3 regions of the Enterobacter sp. JBIWA008 genome follow, and region 3 is predicted to be linked to each of the others. Evidence: predicted binding sites of a transcription regulator. Region 3 holds the regulator's gene; each other region holds the start of a gene.
The links. Region 3 encodes LexA, which represses DNA repair genes until DNA is damaged. Its sites were predicted from a motif close to TNCTGTATGTACATACAGNA; they were not measured.
Positions count from the first base shown of each region.

Region 1: a site for LexA is predicted at 1,130-1,149, ahead of KGP24_RS10085 (metal-dependent hydrolase). Genes of this name have one in related genera too.
Region 2: a site for LexA is predicted at 2,625-2,644, ahead of sulA (SOS-induced cell division inhibitor SulA). Genes of this name have one in related genera too.

Region 1 covers NZ_CP074149.1:2,065,879-2,070,902, reverse strand. Annotated here, with positions in the region: gene KGP24_RS10095 (YniB family protein) at 1-242, opposite strand, end outside; gene hxpB (hexitol phosphatase HxpB) at 391-1,062, shown strand; gene KGP24_RS10085 (metal-dependent hydrolase) at 1,164-1,754, shown strand; gene KGP24_RS10080 (L-cystine transporter) at 1,882-3,273, shown strand; gene cedA (cell division activator CedA) at 3,322-3,561, opposite strand; gene katE (catalase HPII) at 3,765-5,024, shown strand, end outside.
Region 2 covers NZ_CP074149.1:1,678,251-1,683,274, forward strand. Annotated here, with positions in the region: gene matP (macrodomain Ter protein MatP) at 168-620, shown strand; gene ompA (porin OmpA) at 685-1,740, opposite strand; gene sulA (SOS-induced cell division inhibitor SulA) at 2,095-2,604, opposite strand; gene KGP24_RS08065 (TfoX/Sxy family DNA transformation protein) at 2,822-3,448, shown strand; gene yccS (YccS family putative transporter) at 3,405-5,024, opposite strand, start outside.
Region 3 covers NZ_CP074149.1:358,939-363,962, reverse strand. Annotated here, with positions in the region: gene KGP24_RS01725 (cupin domain-containing protein) at 27-515, opposite strand; gene zur (zinc uptake transcriptional repressor Zur) at 631-1,143, shown strand; gene KGP24_RS01715 (CsbD family protein) at 1,191-1,400, opposite strand; gene dinF (MATE family efflux transporter DinF) at 1,521-2,858, opposite strand; gene lexA (transcriptional repressor LexA) at 2,922-3,530, opposite strand; gene KGP24_RS01700 (diacylglycerol kinase) at 3,639-4,007, opposite strand; gene plsB (glycerol-3-phosphate 1-O-acyltransferase PlsB) at 4,162-5,024, shown strand, end outside.

The sequences.
Region 1 (5,024 bases), 1.7 Mb from region 3:
TGAAAATCCGGAGTGGGTGAGTTAAACCAGAAGACATTCAAAAATGGCGTATTAAAACGCATCATTTCAATCATGACATGAGCAAAATCAAGCATTACCGCATTGATACCCGGCTGTTTTTCGCTGTGGTCGTACATAAATTTGAGTACAGAAATCAGCGTAGAAATGACGGCAGGAATAAAAATCACCCAGCCAGCAATACGTTTTAAGATCGCAATGCGTCCAGCCTGTTGATACGTCATCAGTTCCTCTTCATAAAGACGCGTTATTTGTGCCTAAGTCTACCTTCTGGTCATCAATTTCGCCCGCTCTTTAAAAGCAATATGCTAAATTGCAGATTGTGCTTAGCACGTATCGTCTGTTGAACACCCTGGATAAGGAGATGTTGTGATGTCGACACCGCGCCGAATTCTTGCCGCAATTTTTGACATGGATGGATTACTGATCGATTCCGAACCGCTGTGGGATCGCGCCGAACTGGACGTTATGGCCAGCCTGGGTGTGGATATCAGTCGCCGTAATGAACTTCCCGATACGCTGGGCCTGCGCATCGATATGGTGGTTGATCTGTGGTTTGCCCAACAGCCGTGGATTGGCCCCGATCGCAATGAGGTGACCTCACGCATTATCAGCCGCGCCATTTCTCTGGTGGAAGAGAGCAGGCCGCTGCTGCCCGGCGTGCGTGAGGCCGTCGCGCTGTGTAAAGCCCAGGGGCTGAAGGTTGGCCTGGCCTCGGCTTCACCGCTGCATATGCTGGAAAAAGTGCTCACGATGTTTGAGCTGCGCGACAGTTTCGACGCGCTGGCGTCCGCTGAAAAATTGCCTTATAGCAAGCCGCACCCGCAGGTCTATCTGGACTGTGCCGCAAAGCTGGGCCAGGATCCCCTCAACTGCGTTGCGCTGGAAGATTCCGTTAACGGTATGGTGGCGTCGAAGGCTGCGCGGATGCGCTCCATTGTGGTGCCCGCTGAAGAAGGCCGTCACGATCCCCGGTTTGCTCTTGCCGACGTGAAGCTTAACTCACTGGCAGAACTCACGGCACATCATCTGCAGGGCGGTTAACGCCCTCCTGCGGTTTGTGACAAACAGTTACACCGTCACCTCTTCCGCCTACTGTATAAAAACCCTATACTGTATGAATTGACAGTTTCGTGGGTTTTATCATGACGGCGGAAGGCCACCTGCTTTTTTCTATTGCGTGCGCGGTATTTGCCAAAAACGCTGAACTCACCCCCGTGCTGGCACAGGGGGACTGGTGGCATATTGTCCCTTCCGCCGTATTGACCTGTCTGCTTCCCGATATTGATCACCCGAAATCCTTCCTTGGACAACGTCTGAAATGGGTGTCGAAACCCATCGCCCGCGCGTTCGGGCATCGGGGGTTTACGCACAGCCTGCTGGCCGTGTTTGGCCTGCTGACGCTTTTCTATTTAAAGGTGCCTGAAAGCTGGATAGTCCCCGCCGATGCCATCCAGGGGATGGTGCTGGGCTATTTAAGCCATATCCTTGCCGATATGCTGACGCCCGCAGGCGTGCCGCTGCTTTGGCCCTGCCGCTGGCGTTTCCGTTTCCCAATCCTGGCACCGCAGAAAGGTAACCAGCTTGAGCGGGTATTGTGCATGGCGCTGTTTGCTTACGCCGTCTGGATGCCGCAAACTTTGCCCGAAAACAGTGCAGTCCGCTGGTCTTCACAGATGATTAATTCGCTGCAATTTCAGTTCAATCGCTTTATTCATCACCAGATTGAACAGTAAACCGACAAAATTATCCCATTTGTCATAAACCATTCCATTTGGATATAAGCGCTACATCACACTTCTGCTAACCTTCCGCCAACAGGATCGGTAAAAACCGACCCAATAATAAATCAGGAGAACGGGGATGAATTTTCCACTCATCGCGAACGTCGTTGTGTTCGTTGTATTGCTATTGCTTCTCGCGCAGGCGCGCCACAAACAGTGGAGCCTGGCGAAAAAAGTGCTGGTCGGTCTGGCCATGGGTGTCGTATTTGGTCTGGCATTACAGGCAATTTATGGCTCCGACAATCCAGTCCTGAAAGACTCTATTCAGTGGTTCAACATCGTCGGTAACGGCTATGTTCAGCTGCTGCAGATGATCGTTATGCCGCTGGTGTTCGCCTCTATTCTGAGCGCCGTGGCCCGCCTGCATAACGCGACCCAGCTGGGAAAAATCAGTTTCCTGACCATTGGTACGCTGCTGTTCACCACGCTGATTGCCGCGCTGGTGGGTGTGCTGGTCACCAACCTCTTTGGCCTGACTGCAGAAGGTCTGGTTCAGGGTACCGCTGAAACGGCGCGTCTTACCGCAATTCAAACCAACTACGTTGGTAAAGTGGCTGACCTGACCGTGCCGCAGATGGTGCTCTCCTTCATTCCGAAGAACCCGTTTGCTGACCTGACCGGGGCGAGCCCAACCTCCATCATCAGCGTGGTTATTTTTGCCGCGTTCCTGGGCGTAGCGGCGCTGAAGCTGCTGAAAGACGACGCGCCAAAAGGCGAACGCGTGCTGACCGCGATTGATACCCTGCAAAGCTGGGTGATGAAGCTGGTTCGTCTGGTCATGCAGCTCACCCCTTACGGCGTGCTGGCGCTGATGACCAAAGTGGTTGCCGGCTCTAACCTGCAGGACATCATCAAGCTGGGCAGCTTCGTTATCGCCTCTTATCTGGGCCTGGGCATTATGTTCGTTGTGCACGGCATCCTGCTGGGCGTAAACGGCGTCAGCCCGCTGAAATACTTCCGTAAAGTCTGGCCGGTACTGACCTTTGCCTTCACCAGCCGTTCCAGCGCCGCGTCTATTCCGCTGAACGTTGAAGCGCAAACCCGTCGTCTGGGCGTGCCTGAATCCATCGCAAGCTTCTCTGCCTCCTTTGGTGCCACCATTGGTCAGAACGGCTGTGCGGGTCTGTATCCGGCGATGCTGGCAGTGATGGTCGCCCCGACGGTAGGCATCAACCCGCTGGATCCGGTATGGATTGCTACGCTGGTCGGGATTGTTACCGTAAGCTCCGCAGGCGTTGCGGGTGTTGGCGGTGGCGCAACCTTCGCCGCGCTGATTGTGCTGCCTGCGCTGGGTCTGCCCGTGACGCTGGTTGCCCTGCTGATCTCCGTTGAACCACTGATCGACATGGGTCGTACCGCGCTGAACGTGAGCGGCTCCATGACCGCCGGTACGCTGACCAGCCAGTGGCTGAAGCAGACCGATAAAGCGATTCTGGAAAGTGAAGACGATGCCGAGCTGGCGCACCGTTAATCACGTAAGAAATAAAAAAACCGCCTGATGGCGGTTTTTTTATGGCTGTTATTCTTCAACCTCTTCATCCTGGCGGATCTGCATCGCCCACCGTTGCGCTGACTCCGGCACGGTAAACGTGGGCGAGCGGCGGAAATGTTCGCCGATCAGCACAAAGGCCACGTATTTTCCCCGCAGCTGCCAGACATCGCGAAACCCCTCCACTTTCAGGGCATGGTCAGGCGGCGCGGGCTCAACGCGGGGCACATAGCTAATAACCTGGCGGTTTTGTTGTCGAAGAGGTTTCATAAGCGACTGGTTCACTAAAGCAAATTCTTGAAGCAGGAAAATTCTATGATAGCCGATCCTGCTGCCTTCCGTCGCGCCCCAAGAGGGCGAGAAAGCTCCTTTCGTCAATGACGGCATGTGAAAACTCTTAGTTCGCGAGCCATCTCGCGACATTGTTCTATCCTTAATAAGGTTTTTAGCACTGGATAAAGGAGAAGCGTGCAATGTCGAATAAAGATAAAACACATCAATCACCGATTCATGGCACTGAAGAATCTCAACCGGGTATGGACTCTCTCGCCCCTGCTGACGGCTCTCACCGCCCCTCCCCTGGCCACTCCGCACCGGGTGAACAGCCTACCGCACCGGGAAGCATGAAATCGCCGGACACGGGAAACAAGAAGCTGAAATCGCTTGAGCCGCACCGCAAAGGCGGCGAAGGTTTTGCGCTGACTACCAACCAGGGCGTGCGCATTGCTGACGATCAGAACTCCCTTCGCGCAGGCGCGCGCGGGCCAACCCTGCTGGAAGACTTTATCCTGCGGGAAAAAATCACCCATTTTGACCATGAGCGGATACCGGAACGCATCGTCCACGCACGCGGCTCCGCTGCGCACGGCTACTTCCAGCCATACAAGAGCCTGAAAGCGATCACCAAAGCGGATTTCCTTTCCGACCCGGATAAAATTACCCCGGTGTTTGTGCGTTTCTCCACCGTACAGGGCGGCGCGGGTTCGGCAGACACCGTCCGGGATATCCGCGGCTTTGCCACTAAGTTTTATACCGAAGAGGGTATTTTCGATCTGGTGGGCAATAACACCCCAGTGTTCTTCATTCAGGACGCGCATAAATTTCCTGACTTTGTCCATGCGGTAAAACCGGAGCCCCACTGGGCCATACCGCAGGGACAAAGCGCGCACGACACCTTCTGGGACTATGTCTCCCTACAGCCTGAAACCTTACACAACGTGATGTGGGCGATGTCAGACCGCGGCATCCCGCGCAGCTATCGCACCATGGAAGGCTTTGGCATCCATACCTTCCGTCTGATCAACGCCGAGGGGAAAGCCACGTTTGTTCGTTTCCACTGGAAGCCGGTGGCGGGTAAAGCCTCGCTTGTATGGGACGAGGCGCAGAAGCTGACAGGACGAGATCCGGACTTCCATCGCCGCGAGCTGTGGGAGTCCATTGAAGCGGGCGACTTCCCGGAGTACGAGCTGGGTCTGCAGCTCATTCCGGAAGAGGACGAATTTAAGTTTGATTTCGACCTGCTTGACCCGACGAAGCTGATCCCGGAGGAGCTGGTTCCGGTTCAGCTGGTGGGTAAAATGGTGCTCAACCGCAACCCGGATAACTTCTTTGCCGAAAATGAACAGGTCGCGTTTCATCCGGGGCATATCGTCCCGGGGCTGGACTTCACCAACGATCCCCTCTTGCAGGGACGTTTGTTCTCGTATACCGATACGCAGATCAGCCGTCTTGGC
Region 2 (5,024 bases), 1.3 Mb from region 3:
GATGTAAAAGCGTGGAGTATACCGTAAGCGAGGGGCTGTACCCAAGCATGATTGGGTATTTCGAGAGGACGATTGGCTGCATTCATTCACAGGATATGATTTCTTTTCAGCAGATTGCTAAAAAACTGATATTCTGAACAGAGTTACGTGGTAACACTGAGATCGCAATGAAATATCAACAACTGGAAAATCTCGAAAGCGGCTGGAAATGGAAGTACCTGGTCAAAAAGCACCGTGAAGGGGAGCTGATCACCTGCTATATCGAAGCCAGCGCTGCGCAAGAAGCCGTGGATATTTTGCTGACCCTCGAAAATGAACCGGTACAGGTTAACGGCTGGATTGAGAAACACATCAATTCTGCGTTGTTAAACCGGATGAAGCAAACTATCCGCGCGCGACGCAAACGGCATTTTAATGCTGAGCATCAGCACACTCGCAAAAAATCAATCGATCTGGAATTTGTTGTCTGGCAGCGCCTGGCCGGGCTGGCACAACGACGGGGCAAAACGCTGTCGGAAACCATCGTGCAGCTGATTGAGGATGCCGAACATAAAGAGAAATACGCCAACCAGATGTCGACACTGAAGAACGACCTTCAGGCGCTGTTGGGTAAAAAGTAGGTTTTTACGTTTCTTCAGACAATAAAAAACCCCGCATGGCGGGGTTTTTTTATAAGACGATAACTTATGCCGCTGGCTGAGTTACAACGTCTTTGATGCCTTTAACTTCGATCTCTACGCGACGATCTGGAGCCAGGCAGTCGATCAGTGCAGCGCGAGCTTTCACGTTGTCACAGGTGTTGCCAGTAACTGGGTTAGCTTCGCCCATACCACGTGGGGAGATCTTGTTAGCTGGGATACCTTTAGAGATCAGGTAATCAACAACAGACTGAGCACGTTTCTCAGACAGTTTCTGGTTGTAAGCGTCAGAACCGATACGGTCAGTGAAGCCCAGAACCACTACAGAACCGTCTTTAGGATCCAGGTTGCTCAGCTGGGTGTACAGCTGATCCAGTGCCTGCTGGCCTTCTGGTTTCAGAGTAGCTTTGTTGAAGTTAAACAGAACGTCAGACTTCAGAGTGAAGTGCTTAGTCTGTACTTCTGGAGCTGGAGCCGGCGCTGGAGCAACAACTGGTGCTGCGTCTTCCTGCTGGCCGAAGCGGTAGGAAACACCTACGCTCAGCATGCCGTTGTCTGGACGAACACCAACGGTGTTGCCGTCGCCGATGTTGTTAACCCACTGGTATTCCAGACGGGTAGCGATGTCACGGGTCATAGCCCACTCAACGCCACCAGCGAATACTGGGGAAACACCGGTGTCATGGTCGTCGCCAGCGATGCTGTTGCTGGAGTCAGCGCGCCATACCATGCCGCCCAGACGGGTGTACACGTCCAGATCGTCAGTTACTGGGTAACCCAGTTTAGCGGTCAGCTGAACGCCCTGTGCTTTGAAAGCGCCGTTTACGGTGTCGCCTTTGTATGGCATACGACCTAACCAGTCGTAACCCATTTCAAAACCAACATACGGGTTAACCTGATAGCCACCGAACGCACCTGCACCAAGCTGGCTCTCGTGAGTTGGGCCATCATTGTTCAGGCTGCTGTTGTACCAGCCAGTGTCGTGGAACTGAGACCAGCCCAGTTTACCACCTGCATACCAGGTATTATCTTTCGGAGCGGCCTGCGCTACGGTAGCGAAGCCAGCCAGTGCCACTGCAATCGCGATAGCTGTCTTTTTCATTTTTTGCGCCTCGTTATCATCCAAAATTCGCCATGAAAGTCTCAAGAGAGAATCACGGTTAAATCCTTCACCGGGGGGCGTGGTCAAATATAAATCTACCGATATCTTCGGCTTAGGCCGAGCACCCCTGGCGATGTAAAGTCTACAACGTAGCTGAAAACTTACAAGTGTGAAGTCCGTCAGGCATATGAAAAAAAAAGTTCCGTATACCGATTATTTAACATTTTTCGAGCGAATTTTGTGCAATAAAATTAAGGAGAACCGCACCAGACAAGCCTTGCCGCAATTTTCAGGTCGGGAACTTTAATGCCATCTTGTGGTCAAAAAAAATTCCAGGAAAAATCTCAATTTCACTCAATGATACAAATTTGAGTGAATTTTTAGCCCAGAAAGTTGTCCTCTGCGGTAAGAATCCGATCGAACCGGACGCATAATGAACCCGATCGCATTCCCTTCTTCGGCAGCTTCGGTCAGACGGAAATGTTCCTCTTCCGTCAATTCTTCCGGTAACCATCCAATCACCACGCTGTAATTCCCTGTGCGTAAAGCGCGGATCATCGACTCAACGGTATCGCAAGGCGAGAGTTGATTAATCTGCATGACCTTGGTCAGCGGAAGGCCAGCGGACTGAACCCACTCGCGGCTCAGTTTTTGCTGAGGTGTGAGCCAAAGCTGCCAGCGCGATTGCTGGCCAAGCTGTTGTAATAATGGCAACAGCAGAAGTTGTGTCAACAGGGGCTGGTCTTCACGATAAACCACTTCACTGATAAGCCCCGTGGAAACACGCTCGACGGAATTCTGCGCGACATTGCCTGCGGTAGAAGAGAGAGAGGTTGAGCGATTTGCATAGCCTGAAGTGTGCATATTCATTCCAGCCCTGTAGTTACTGTATGGATATACAGTAACCCCTGTATGCATAAAGATCAACCTCATTTTCGGAAAGCGACTCGCAAAATTCATTCAATCTTGATGCCCCTCGAAAAATCATCTTGCTCAACGGCGATAAGTTGCCTATTTTCCTGCTAACGGATCCGCTAGTAAGAAATTTAGTTGTTACTTTATGATTTTGAAGGGAAATATCATGAAAAAGATATCTTATGAACGGATTTATAAATCTCAGGAATACCTTTCACCGCTGGGCGATATTCATCATCGCGCACTGTTTGGAGGCTACACCCTCGCGGTAGATGATGCGGTTTTTGCCATGGTTTCTGATGGTGAACTTTATCTCCGTGCCTGTGAGGAGAGTGCGAAATACTGTGCGAAAAATGCCTCTTCTTTTTTGACGTTGATGAAGCGAGGCCGTCCTGTGCTGCTCAACTATTATCGTGTGGATGACGGATTATGGCAGGACAGAGAGCGGTTGCTTCAGCTCTCCTCGTTTGCGCTCAGTGCGGCAAGAAAAGAGCGCTATCAGCGCCATCAGCGAAACCGCCTAAAGGATCTGCCAAACCTGACCTTTCAGCTTGAGGTCTTGCTCTTTGAAGCTGGCATCACCAATGAGGAAACGCTGCGGGAGCTTGGTGCCAGAGCGAGCTGGCTAAAGATGCGGGCAAAAAACAAAGCGCTCAGTATTAAAGTTCTCTTTGCGCTGGAAGGGGCTATCGTGGGGCTGCATGAGGCGGCACTCCCGGCAGACATTCGCCGGGAGCTGACGGAGTGGTTTAATGCGCTGCCTGAGCCACAGGAGAATCACTCCTCCAGGTAGCGATTTGCTGTTGCAGCCGGCAAATTTCAGGCAGCAGAGCGATAAGCAGGCCTATCTGCTGAAGAACCAGCGGCGCTTTGCTGTCGTTTCCTGGGTCAAGATGCGCAATGCGTTGAGCCAGTTCATCCAGCGCCTGTTGAACGCGGGGCTCATCGGCCGGTCGGTGATGAAGTGCGTCATCGACATAACAGACGGCGTCATCAAGCAGGTTGAGAATACCCGGGTTGGTGAGTTTCTCACGGTGGGCACCCAGCGTCGAAATATAGCTGGTGAACGTATGGTTCAGGCAAAGCAGGCGGAACGCGGTTTCACGGATCTCTGCCGTGGCGCGAGGCTCCGTTGACATGTTAGAGACAACGGAGGCCAGTTCTGCATCACTGTTGTGCGCGTCTCGACGTGCTATCCGGTAAGCCAGGCGGTTATCGCGCCCTTGATGGTACTGTTCAAGGATAGCGTCAAGGTATCGACAGTTGGCGTTCATCGCCCTGTCTACCACGCGCGGCAAATTGCGGAAACGCCAGTCCGGCCAGATGAAGCTGACCGCGGCCCAGGCAATCGCGCAGCCAATCAGGGTATCGATTACGCGGGGCAGGGCGACTTCAAACCCTTCACCCAGCAGGTTAAAGCAGAGCAGCACCAGCAGCGTGATGAACATGGTGGCGTGGGCATACTGCACGTTGCGAAATGCAAAGAACAACACACCTGTGATCACGATCAGAATCAATTGACCTTCAACGGAGGGCACAAAATAGAGCACCGGAAGGCCGATTGCGACGCCAACCAGCGTGCCGATAATACGCAGCGCAAGACGGTGTCGGGTGGCGTTATAGTTCGGCTGGCAGACGAACAGGCTGGTCAGCAGGATCCAGTAGCCATGATGCAGCCCGGTTATCTGGATAAAGGCATAACCCACGCACAGCACCAGCGACATTCTCACCGCGTGGCGAAACAGCGCCGACTCCGGGGTAAAGTTGCGGCTCAGCCGTAGCCACATATCGCTAACGCTGTGCACGCTGTCATCAGCAAGCTGATTTTCCACCTCACTGCCCGGCAGTGCCATCGCCTGTTCGGACTCAATTGTGGCCAGCTGCGCGTCAATCGCCCGCAGGTTGTTCAGCAGAAAGCCCAGCGCTTTGATGTTTTCCGGAGACGTTCCGCTAGCCTGAACGCGGTCGATCGCCGCATCAAGATGGCTGAATACGCGTTCAAAGCGGGGGTCATGCTGATAGGGCGTGCGCAGCAGAATGGAGCGCGAGAGCTGCTGGCACGCCTGAGACTGCATGGACAGCAGGCGCTGGAAGCGGAACATTACGTCGCTGTAGCGGAACTTCTCGCGCAGGGCAGCATACTGAACGTGCGAGGAGCTGGCGCGTTCATGAATATCCTGGGCGGCAAAATAGTAGTGTAAGGTCCTTCGGGTTCCGCGTTGACCGCGATCGCCGCGCAGACGGGTAAGCAGAGAGGCTTTTGTCTGGTTAAGGGTGGCGACCAGTTGGCCATTTGCCAGCGCCAGATCGTAGAGCGGAGCCTGGCTTTCTTCCTCGATATCCGGGTCAAACAGCCGGGATTTCAGTTC
Region 3 (5,024 bases):
GCCCTCAATATTTATAGAAGAGGAAATTATTTTTTCCCAGGTTTTCCATCATGCGGTCCAAAAAACTGGGGTGGGTGGTCTACCCAGCGATCCTCACGGGTAGCGGCATACACGGGGTTGAGCGGATAGTAGATGCGGTTGTGCTTCTTGTTGGCCTCGCCAACGACCAGTAACCGCACCTCTTCGTCCGTGTTGTTGATAAAGGTGTGGCAGATACCGGTTCCGGCAGGAAAACCGACGCTGTCGCCCGGTTCAAGTTTCCATAAATAGCCATTAATCCACGCCTCTGGATAACCTTCGAGCACATAAATGAACTCTTCTTCATCGCTTTCCGCATGCGGATAGGACGTTCTGCGCCCGGGCGGCAAACGCTCATGATGGATGCCAATGCGCCCTAGCCCAAGCTTGCGAGCCAACGGGGCGCCGATAGAAAAAAGCTCATCGCTACCTGGATAGGTCGAATCATCCGCGCCTTCTACGTCGCGCCAGTGCCGAATACAGTCAGGTTTTTTCATTGTTTATTTCCCGGTTTGCAATGGGTCAGGTATAGCACAGACTGGCGGATCTCGGCGTTTTTACCAGAACATGATAAAGTGGGCGTTTTCCGTCCTATAACATCCGGGGTGCTAAATGGATAAGTCCACAAAAGAGCTGTTAGCGCAGGCCGAAAAGCTGTGTGCGCAACGCAATGTGCGCCTGACTCCGCAGCGCCTTGAAGTATTACGTCTCATGAGCCTGCAGCAGGGTGCCATCAGCGCTTACGATCTGCTGGACCTGCTCCGCGAAAGCGAGCCGCAGGCGAAGCCACCAACCGTGTATCGCGCGCTGGATTTCCTGCTGGAACAAGGATTCGTGCATAAAGTTGAGTCCACCAACAGCTATGTGCTGTGCCATCTGTTTGATCAGCCCACCCACACATCGGCGATGTTTATCTGTGACCGCTGCGGCGTGGTGAAAGAAGAAGCTGCGGAAGGCGTGGAAGATATTATGCATACGCTGGCAGCGAAAATGGGTTTTGCCCTGCGTCATAACGTGATTGAAGCGCATGGGCTGTGCTCTGCCTGCGTGGAAGTGGAAGCTTGTCGTCATCAGGACGCATGTCAGCACGACCACTCAATTCTGGTGAAGAAAAAGCCGCGTTAACGGCAAAAGAAAAGGCGGCTTAGAGCCGCCCTGTGGGTTATTCAGCGTTACCAGCGGTAGTCGTTACGGGTTTCCCAGTCTTTGACTTCGTTTTCCGCCTGATCTTTCGCGTAGCCGTAGCGTTCCTGAATTTTACCGACAAGCTGATCGCGTTTACCTTCAATGACGGTCATATCGTCATCTGTCAGCTTACCCCACTTTTCTTTCGCTTTACCTTTGAACTGCTTCCAGTTGCCGCCGATTTCGTCTTTATTCATCATCGTGTCCTCTTAGTTAAACGTCGGGTCGTAACGTCCGTTACGTTCTTTTCTGCTGGACGTGATAAATATTGTAGTTAAGGATTTGGCAGTTGATTTCATATTCGGAATCTTTAACCGTCACGATATATCGTGACGTGAAGGGAACCAGGTATCGTTTTGCCAGTGGCGGTGCCAGATAAAAGCCAGCGATATCCCTCGCAGCGAGAGGAAAACGGCCAGGGCCAGCCACAAACCGTGATTTCCAAGCCAGGGAAGCGTCAGCAGCGTCAGGCCAAACCCTACCGCCGCGACCGCCATGCTGTTGCGCATTTCCGCTCCGCGCGTCGCACCAATAAACATGCCGTCCAGCAGATAACACCAGACGCCGACTACCGGTAAGATGACTTGCCAGATGAGATAGTGACTCGCCAGCTCGCGCAGCGCAGGGATAGACGTAAGTAATGAAACGATCTGCTCACCAAAGCAGGCGTAAACCAGGCCGAACGCCAGCGCCACCAGTCCCGACTGACGGCAGGCTGCCCGCCAGACGTCCCGAAGCTGCCCGCTTTCGCGCGCACCGTACGCCTGCCCGGAATGCGCTTCTACCGCATAGGCAAAACCGTCCAGCGCGTAGGCGGTAAAGGTCAGCAGCGTCATCAATACCGCGTTGACCGCAACGATTTCTGGCCCCAGTCGAGCCCCGAAAACCGTCAGCGCGCCGAAGCAGAGCTGAAGCAGCAGCGAGCGCAGCATGATGTCACGATTAAGTGCCAGCAGCTTACGGATATTGCCGCGCCATGCGGTTTTGAGCAGCGCCAGGGAGATGCCGCGCATCGCCAGCACGCGCCAGACCATCCAAAGACCAATAATAAAGGTTCCGTACTCGGCAATCGCCGTCGCCAGCGCCGCGCCCTGCACATTCATATGCAGTCCCATTACCAGCCAGACATCCAGCACAATGTTGAGAAGGTTGCCCACCACCAGCAAAATCACTGGCGCACGGGCGTACTGAACGCCCAGTAGCCACCCCAGCAGAACCAGGTTAGCCAGCGAGGCGGGCGCGCTGAGCCAGCGGATTTCAAGGAAACGTCGAGCCTGGGCCAGTACCGCCTCGCTGCCGCCAACAACATGGAGTGCAAAGTCGATCAGGGGCGCACGTAATATAACGATTAACGCCCCCGCGCCAAGCGCAAGGATCAGCGGCTGGACCAGAGCCCGCGCCAGACGCAGCGGATCTTTTGCACCATAAGCCTGTGCCGTGAGCCCGGTGGTGCTCATACGCAAAAAGAGCAGCAGCATAAACAGGAAGCTGGTTGCCGTTGCGCCAATCGCCACGCCGCCGAGATAAACCGGCGAATCAAGATGACCAATAACGGCAGTATCGACCAGACCCAGCAAGGGCACGGTAATATTGGAAAAAATCATCGGCAGAGCAAGACGCCACAATGCCTTATCGGATGCCGTCAGCAGTGACATGAAAAATACCGGGAGTGGGGAATGAAGCAGGCTACAGCGGCGCCATAGCCTGTCAGGAAGAGGTTACAGCCATTCACCGTTGCGAATCACCCCAACCGCCAGTCCTTCGATAGAGAAGTTCTGTTCGCGGAGATCGACCACAATCGGGGAGAACTCGTTGTTTTCAGGCAGTAGCTGAACTGTGTTCCCCTGTTTTTTCAGACGCTTGACGGTGACTTCATCATCAATGCGCGCGACAACCACCTGACCGTTACGCACATCCTGCGTTTTGTGCACCGCAAGCAGATCGCCGTCAAGAATACCGATGTCTTTCATCGACATGCCGCTAACGCGCAGCAGGAAATCAGCGCTCGGTTTGAACATGGCCGGATCGACCTGGTAGTGGCCTTCAATATGCTGCTGCGCCAGCAAAGGCTCACCGGCAGCAACACGCCCCACCAGCGGAATACCCGTCTCTTCTTCCACCAGCAGGCGGATACCACGTGACGCGCCTGAAACAATCTCAATCACGCCCTTACGCGCCAGCGCTTTCAGGTGTTCTTCGGCAGCATTCGGAGAACGGAAGCCCAGACGCTGAGCGATTTCCGCACGCGTGGGTGGCATACCCGTCTGGCCGATATGATCCCGGATGAGATCAAACACCTCTTGCTGCCTGGTCGTTAACGCTTTCATTCCGCCCCCTGGGTGTATATACAGTTATGCTGTGAGTATATACAGTCAAAGGCGATTTTGGAATCAAAAACTGCACAAAAAACCAGGGACTTAATTATTCCTCGAGGCTCATCGGAAATGTGACCAAAGCAGCGTGACCCAGGTAATAACGGCAGTGATAATCGCCAGCAACACAGCAGCAGAGCCCATGTCTTTTGCGCGGCCAGAAAGCTCATGGAAATCGGAACCGATGCGATCAACAACGGCTTCAATAGCGCTATTAAGAATTTCCACTATCATCACCAGAAGCACGGAACCGATAAGAAGCACGCGAGTAATAGCATCAACATCAAGGAAACAGGCAATGATCACCGCGATGATAGCGGCGACGCCCTCCTGGCGAAAAGCGGCTTCGTTGATCCACGCAGCACGGAAACCTTTCCATGAATAGCCGGCGGCTTTGATGATACGCGTTAACCCAGTGGTATTATTGGCCATTAAAAGAACCTTTTTAAAAAAAGAGCGTCAGTAACAGGAGCCGTAGCGCGTTTCGCTACAGCCTGAAGTATGACGGGTAACAACAGAAATTTTGCGCGCTTTCTGTTATCCTTGCGCCGCAATTGCATTATTAACCAGAGGCTTTACATCGTTTATGTCCGGCTGGCCACGAATTTACTACAAATTACTTAATTTACCATTAAGCATACTGGTAAAAAGCAAGTCTATCCCAGCAGAACCCGCGCTGGAGTTGGGGCTCGATACGTCGCGTCCTATTATGTACGTTTTGCCTTATAACTCGAAGGCAGACTTACTGACGCTTCGCGCCCAGTGTCTGGCGCATGACTTACCGGACCCGCTTGAACCGCTTGAAGTTGACGGTACGCTGCTGCCGCGCTACGTGTTCATTCACGGTGGACCGCGCGTGTTTACCTACTACACGCCAAAAGAAGAGTCCATCAAGCTGTTCCATGACTATCTCGACCTGCATCGCAGCAACCCCGATCTGGATGTGCAGATGGTGCCGGTATCGGTGATGTTTGGTCGTCGTCCGGGCCGTGAAAAAGGTGAAGAGAACCCACCACTGCGCATGCTTAACGGCATTCAGAAGTTCTTCGCGGTCTCCTGGCTGGGACGCGACAGCTTTGTGCGTTTCTCCCCTTCCGTTTCGCTGCGTCGAATGGCGGACGAGCACGGCACCGACAAGATCATCGCGCAAAAACTGGCGCGCGTGGCGCGTATGCACTTTGCCCGTCAGCGCCTGGCTGCCGTAGGGCCGCGTCTCCCGGCGCGTCAGGATTTGTTCAACAAGCTGTTGGCCTCCAAAGCGATTGCTCGCGCCGTTGAAGACGAAGCGCGCAGCAAGAAAATATCGCATGAGAAAGCCCAGCAGAACGCCATTGCGCTGATGGAAGAGATTGCAGCGAACTTCTCTTACGAGATGATTCGCCTGTCCGATCGTATTCTCGGCTTTACCTGGAACCGCCTGTATCAGGGCATCAACGTTCATAACGCCGA